DNA from 2 places in the Idiomarina sp. 29L genome. Region 2 is predicted to be linked to the other one. Evidence: riboswitches for the same ligand, from Rfam matches in the RefSeq annotation. Region 2 holds a riboswitch; the other holds the start of a gene.
The links. A riboswitch is a leader RNA that binds a small molecule or an ion and turns the genes downstream of it on or off. The one in region 2 is predicted to bind thiamine pyrophosphate.

Region 1 (3,421 bases), on a different contig from region 2:
TTATTGTTTGAGAACGTGAAAGGTCATGACATGCCGGTGTTGACGAACCTTTTTGGTACGCCAGAGCGGGTGGCTTTGGGTATGGGGCAAGAGTCGGTCACAGCGCTACGCGATGTTGGTAAGCTTTTGGCTTTTTTAAAAGAGCCGGAGCCACCGAAAGGCTTCCGAGATGCGTTGAATTTGTTGCCTACCTACAAGAAAGTGCTGAGTATGTCGCCGAAAAAACTGAAAAAGGCGCCGTGTCAGCAGGTCGTCATGAGCGGTGACGAGGTCGACTTAACTAAGTTACCTATTCAGCATTGTTGGCCGGGCGATGTAGCGCCGTTAGTCACATGGGGGCTTACGGTGACTCGGGGACCACATAAAGAGCGCCAGAACTTAGGTATTTATCGCCAGCAACTTTTGGGACCGAATAAGCTCATTATGCGTTGGCTGTCGCATCGTGGCGGCGCGCTGGACTTTCAGGAGTGGTGCCAGCAGCATCCTGGGGAAAAGTTCCCGGTTTCCGTTGCATTAGGCGCTGACCCCGCCACGATTTTAGGTGCGGTGACGCCCGTACCGGATAGCCTTTCTGAATACGCCTTTGCTGGCTTGCTGCGCGACAGTAAAACCGAAGTGACACAGTGCCTAAGCAATGATTTACAAGTTCCGGCGCACGCAGAAATTATTCTGGAAGGTTACATTGAGCCGGGTGAAACAGCGCCCGAAGGGCCGTACGGTGACCATACCGGCTACTATAACGAAGTGGATGAGTTTCCGGTGTTTACCGTGACTCATGTCACCCATCGTAAAGACCCGATTTACCACAGCACTTATACCGGTCGGCCGCCAGATGAGCCCGCAGTATTGGGTGTGGCTTTGAACGAAGTTTTCATTCCGTTACTGCAAAAGCAGTTTCCGGAAATTGTCGATTTTTATCTGCCGCCGGAAGGCTGTTCGTACCGTTTAGCCGTAGTTACTATGAAGAAGCAGTACTCAGGCCATGCCAAGCGGGTGATGATGGGCGTCTGGTCGTTCTTGCGTCAGTTTATGTACACCAAGTTCGTGATTGTGTGTGACGACGATGTGAATGCACGTGACTGGAAAGATGTAATTTGGGCAATGACGACCCGAATGGATCCGGCGCGTGACACTACATTGGTTGAGAATACGCCAATTGATTACCTCGACTTCGCCTCTCCGGTGTCGGGTCTTGGCTCAAAAATGGGCATGGACGCAACCAACAAATGGCCCGGTGAAACTGACCGCGAATGGGGCGAGCCTATTGTCATGAGTGAAGAAGTTAAGCAGCGTGTCGACCAGCTGTGGGACGAACTGAACATTATGGAGTCGTGAATGAGTCAACAAATGACCTGTAAAGCCGAAATTTCGCGCCAGTTAGCGGACGCTGTGTGGGAAGTGCGTTTGCAGTTGCCGCAGCCGGTTGAGTTTAAAGCAGGCCAATATATGATGGCGGTTATGGGCGAGAGAGATAAGCGACCTTTTAGTATCGCATCATGCCCATCGAAGGAAAGTGAGTGGTTACTTCATGTAGGAGCGACGCCAGACAACGCCTATGCGATGGAAGTGTTGGATAAAATACGCGCAGAGGGAGAGCTGGAAGTCGACGGACCCGACGGCATTGCGTTTTATCGACAAGACAGCGATAAGCCTGCTGTCATCATTGCCGGCGGTACGGGCTTTTCTTATGCTTATTCAATTTTACAGCAACATTTACGAGCAACGCCGGAGCGTCCATTAACGTTATATTGGGGCGCAAAGAGCCTGGCCGATTTGTACCTGCATGACGAGCTTGAGCAATTAGCAAAACAATATGAACACTTTGACTATCACCCGGTGGTTGAAGACGCCGCTGGCGACTGGCCGTATTCTATTGGGTTAGTCCACCAGGCGGTAATGGCGCGTCAACAGGACTTGCAAGACTGTGAAGTTTACATGGCAGGCCGTTTTGAAATGGTGCGCGTTATTAGAGACGATTTTGTCGCTCAAGGCGTACTGTTAGAAAACCTTTACGGTGACGCTCTGTCGTTTATTTAAAGACAATTTGTTAATGCAATAAGCTGCGTTATACTGACGCCGCTTTACCAAGGGGTGCCGGCAACGGCTGAGATGCGAAAGCGAACCCTTTAAACCTGATCCGGTTAATACTGGCGTAGGGATGGTAGAAAACCCGTCTAATACAGCCTTACCGGATCGTTTCTGACTTTGTTTTGAGGAAATGATCCATGCAAAAATTCACATCTTACTTAGCAGCCAGTATTGGCTTAGCATTATTACAAACGCCGGTTCTGGCTTATGGTCAGGATAACGCCAGCGATTTCGAAATCATTGAAGTCAGCGGCGACTTTCACAAACGCACGCTGAATGAAACCACCAGCAGTGTGTCAATTATGGACCAAAATGCGATGCAGCAGCGTAATGCGCAGCATTTGCAGGATACGCTCAACAGCTTTGCCAACGTCAACTTCTCCGGGGGGACATCGACCGCACGCTTTATCCAGATTCGCGGCATGGGCGAGCGTTCTCAATTTGTTGATCCGATTAGCCCGTCTGTCGGTCTTATTATAGATGGTATTGATTACAGCGGCTTAGGTACGGCCGCCTCGCTTTTCGATATCAACCAGGTTGAGGTATTTCGAGGGCCCCAAAGCGGTCGTTTTGGCGTGAACGCAATGGCAGGCTTGGTGTTGATGGATAGTGTACAGCCCTCGGGTGACTTTAGCGGTCAGTTTGAGTTGTCAGCCGGCAATTACGACGAACGCATGGGGGGCTTAGCATTAGGCGGGCAACTGGGCGTACTGGGTAAGGCTCGCTTTTCTGTCAGTCAGTTTAAGCAAGACGGCTACATTGAGAATACCTATTTAGATCGAGACGACACGAACAATCGGGATGAACTTGGCGTACGGCTTTTGTTGAACACCGAATTTACCAAGAACTGGACGTTAGACACCGTCCTGCACTACAACGATGTTGATAACGGTTACGATGCCTTTAGCCTTGATAACAACCGAACGACGTTGTCAGATGAGCCGGGGTACGATCGCCTGGAAAGTGAAGCGGTAAAAACGACTCTGAATTATCTAGGCTGGGATAACAGCCGGCTTGAGTTGTCAGCCAGTGTTTTAAACGCAGATACTGCTTACGCCTTTGACGAAGACTGGACGTATGTTGGGATTGCTCCTGGTTGGGAGTACTCGTCATTTGATGCCTACCTTCGAGACAGAAAAGACAAAACAGCCGAGGTTAGTTGGTTATCAATCGATCCTGAAGCGTTATTTGGGGTAGCCACTGAGTGGGTAGCGGGAGCCTATTACTATGAAAAAGACGTAGCGCTGACGCGTGATTACTTTAATTGGGACTTAGGCCAGCCGGATATTTTCCAAAGTGATTATCGCAGTCAACATGCCGCGGTCTATGGCGA
Region 2 (3,421 bases):
CTGCAATTTTGTACGCAATGAGCCCTTGCTTAACGTCTTCTTTATTGGGCAGACCTAAGTGCTCTTTCGGTGTAACGTAACAGAGCATGGCGCAGCCAAAGGCACCTATCATGGCGGCTCCGATACCGGACGTAATATGATCATAGCCGGGGGCTATGTCTGTGGTTAAGGGTCCGAGTGTATAAAAAGGCGCTTCATGGCAATGTTTTAGCTGTTCGTCCATGTTTTCCTGAATTTTATGCATGGGGACATGGCCCGGACCTTCAATCATGACTTGTACGTCATATTCCCAGGCTATCGTAGTCAGCTCACCTAAAACACGGAGCTCAGCGAACTGAGCCTTGTCATTGGCATCAGCAATAGACCCCGGACGTAAGCCGTCACCCAATGACAGCGAAACATCATATTTTGCACATATCTCACAAATATCGCGGAAATGTTCGTACAGGAAGCTCTCTTTACGGTGCGCCATGCACCACTTAGCCATAATCGAACCACCGCGCGATACAATACCCGTCACTCGGTTAGCCGTCAGTTCGATAAAGTCATGTAACACGCCCGCATGAATAGTGAAGTAGTCAACGCCTTGCTCAGCTTGCTCCAAAAGCACTTCCTTAAATATCGGCCAGGTTAGGTCTTTGGCGATACCATTAACGCGCTCCAGTGCCTGATAAATAGGAACGGTACCAATGGGAACCGGGCTGTTGCGTAGAATCCATTCTCGGGTTTGGTGAATATTACGTCCGGTCGACAAGTCCATTACCGTATCCGCCCCCCAACGAGTGGCCCAAATCAGCTTTTCAACTTCTTCTTCAATCGATGAACTGACCGATGAGTTGCCGATATTCGCGTTTACTTTCACTAAAAAGTTGCGACCTATGATCATAGGCTCAGATTCCGGGTGGTTCACATTGGCCGGAATAATGGCGCGACCTTTGGCAACCTCATCACGAACAAATTCCGGGGTTACCGGGTTGTCTAAATGCTCCCGACCCATGTTTTCCCGCAACGCAATAAATTCCATTTCGGGAGTCACAATGCCACGGCGCGCATAAGCTAGCTGTGTCACGCCGCTTTTGTCGGCATTTTTAGCCCTTGCGCTTATCCAGCCTGATCGCAGTGGTTTTAGTCCGGTTTTTACATCGACGACTGAGTTAGGGTCACCATAGACACTGGATGTATCGTAAACGTCTACGGGTAAATTGGGGGGGAGCGTTACGCCTGGTGTTGGCTGATGCAAAGTTTCGCTTAAATGAATACGGCGAAATGGCACATGAATATCAGGCTGACTGCCTTGAAGAAATTCACGGGTTGAATTAGGAAAATAGCGGCCCGAAACGGACGTTAAAAACGATTCTGCTTGTTGGCGATTTTGACGATTAGTTGATGACATAGCATTCTCTCCAGCTAAAAAATAACAGGGTTTAGAGATGCTTGTCAGGAGTGTTGAAAGGAACAATAGCACTGAAAAAGGGAGACTCCCTGGCCATTGCTCTCTTGTTCCCTTCGCAGGTATTAGCCTGATCAGGTTCAACGGATCCCGCTTTGCGGTCTCAGCCTGTCACTCTTTAAGTAACGAGGCACTCCGACAAGATTCTTTTTTAGTGGAACAAAATACTTAGCTTATTGCAACAACGAATGCATTATTCATTACTTCTGTGTCAATTTATTAACGACTTTGGCAGCGTCTTCCATTGGCTGGCCTAAGCCTTCAACACGGTGTTGAATAACGCCATTTTCATCGAGCACGGTAATCAGATTGCTGTGGTCAAAATCCCCGTCAGGCCGCTTTCTGTAGCGAACACCCAGCACGGTTGCCAAGGTCCGAATATCTTGATCTTCGCCGTGTAGAAAGATCCATCTATTGCTGTTTAGCTTGTACTGCTTAACGTAGTCAGCCAACGCTTTTGGTGTATCGCGAGAGTTGTCGAAGCTGACCATCACCAGTTTCACTTGCTTTTGAGCTTCGTTACTCAAACTGGTGTACAGACGTTTAGCGTCATTGACGAGAACCGGACAGGCGGTGGTGCAGCTGCCATATATCATTGAGACAATGACCGGCTGCCCTTGTAAGTCAGCTAGTGTCATATGCTCACCTTTGTGTGTTATCCAATGCCCATCAACCTGATACACCGATGAAGAATGCGATACTTTCGCGGCTTTCATGCTGGTGTGGTTTTTATGACTTGCGTGGTTCCCATGTCCAGATTTGTGTTGAGAGTGATCTTGTGCGACTGCCGGAGCCAATGCAAGCAGGGCGCTTGATAGAATCAGTGCCGCATAAGCGGATGGTTTAAATAAGTTGTTCATAATTGGTCTCCGTTGTCGGAATGAATGTCGTAAGCACAGCGAAAACCCATGGTGCTGGTTGAGCTCTGTGGTGCGTAGTCGCTACGAGACTGATAGCGAAAAAATGTGGCGTAATTGGCTTTGGTAAAGCTCGATAAGAAACGCGCTCCATCGCCGCAAGAGCCCGATAATAAGTCGACATCATCACCGTTGGTTAACAGTAACTGATAGTCTTCAACCCACTCGTTAACCCGGTCATACATATGACTGAGCTCAGTGGCATTAATGTCCACGGTTTGTTCGTCGCTTTTCGGTTGGCTGTACCAGGCAAATAAGTTGCGTGCATAATCGTCATCGCTGATGTTTTGTTGCTGACGATATTGAACAGAGGCGTATTCCCATTCATTGAGGCTGGGTAAACGACCACCTTGTGCAGCACAATATTCACGTGCCGCAAACCATGACACATAAGTGACTGGATGATCCGCCTGGCCGTTAGGGTAAGCGTCTTTTTTAGGCCAGTGCTTTAGGTAATTTCCGTCGTGAAACAGGGCAGCGATGTTGTCTCGCTGCCATTTAGGGTGGCTGTTAACAAAGTCGAGAAAAAGTTGGTTAGTGACCGGAGTTGCGTCAAGCATGAAGCTATTAATTTCAATGCTAAGACGTTCCTTGTCCAACAAAACCGGCGGTTCAAACTCGCCACCATTAATACGGACTGGGTCTGAGAGTACTAGCGGTGACGCTGTCAGCGTAGAGAACATAAGTCCCGCAACTCCAAGCCACTTAACCATAACCGTCTCCTTACTTGTCTTTACGTGGACCCGCAATAAGGGCACCAGCAGCGCCAAGCTCAGCATCAGCAAACTCATGATCGACTAGCTTGTAGATGCCTTCTTCTGGTACGACAAACTCGATAGTTGCGCTATTACTTGCGCCGAGTAAAACGGTTTGCATGCCGTACCAATCGTTACGTGGGTCGCCTTCGTACCAAACGCGGTCAAAGATAGCGCCAATAACATGGAAGCTGGAAGTACCAGAAGGTCCTGCATTTAGTACGTGTAAGCGCACACGGTCGCCTTCATCAGCGCGTAATGGCGAGTCACTCAGTGCACCGACATGCCCATTAAACGTA

Region 1: linked by a shared signal. The riboswitch ahead of EST55_RS11825 (TonB-dependent receptor) and the one ahead of thiC (phosphomethylpyrimidine synthase ThiC) in region 2 are both predicted to bind thiamine pyrophosphate.

The regions. Positions count from the first base shown of each region.
Region 1 covers NZ_SDJS01000005.1:230,646-234,066, forward strand. The annotation lists gene ubiD (4-hydroxy-3-polyprenylbenzoate decarboxylase) at 1-1,335, shown strand, start outside; gene fre (NAD(P)H-flavin reductase) at 1,336-2,037, shown strand; TPP riboswitch at 2,078-2,176, shown strand; gene EST55_RS11825 (TonB-dependent receptor) at 2,226-3,421, shown strand, end outside.
Region 2 covers NZ_SDJS01000001.1:413,536-416,956, forward strand. The annotation lists gene thiC (phosphomethylpyrimidine synthase ThiC) at 1-1,393, opposite strand, end outside; TPP riboswitch at 1,485-1,598, opposite strand; gene EST55_RS02040 (SCO family protein) at 1,651-2,310, opposite strand; gene EST55_RS02045 (formylglycine-generating enzyme family protein) at 2,307-3,080, opposite strand; gene EST55_RS02050 (multicopper oxidase domain-containing protein) at 3,091-3,421, opposite strand, start outside.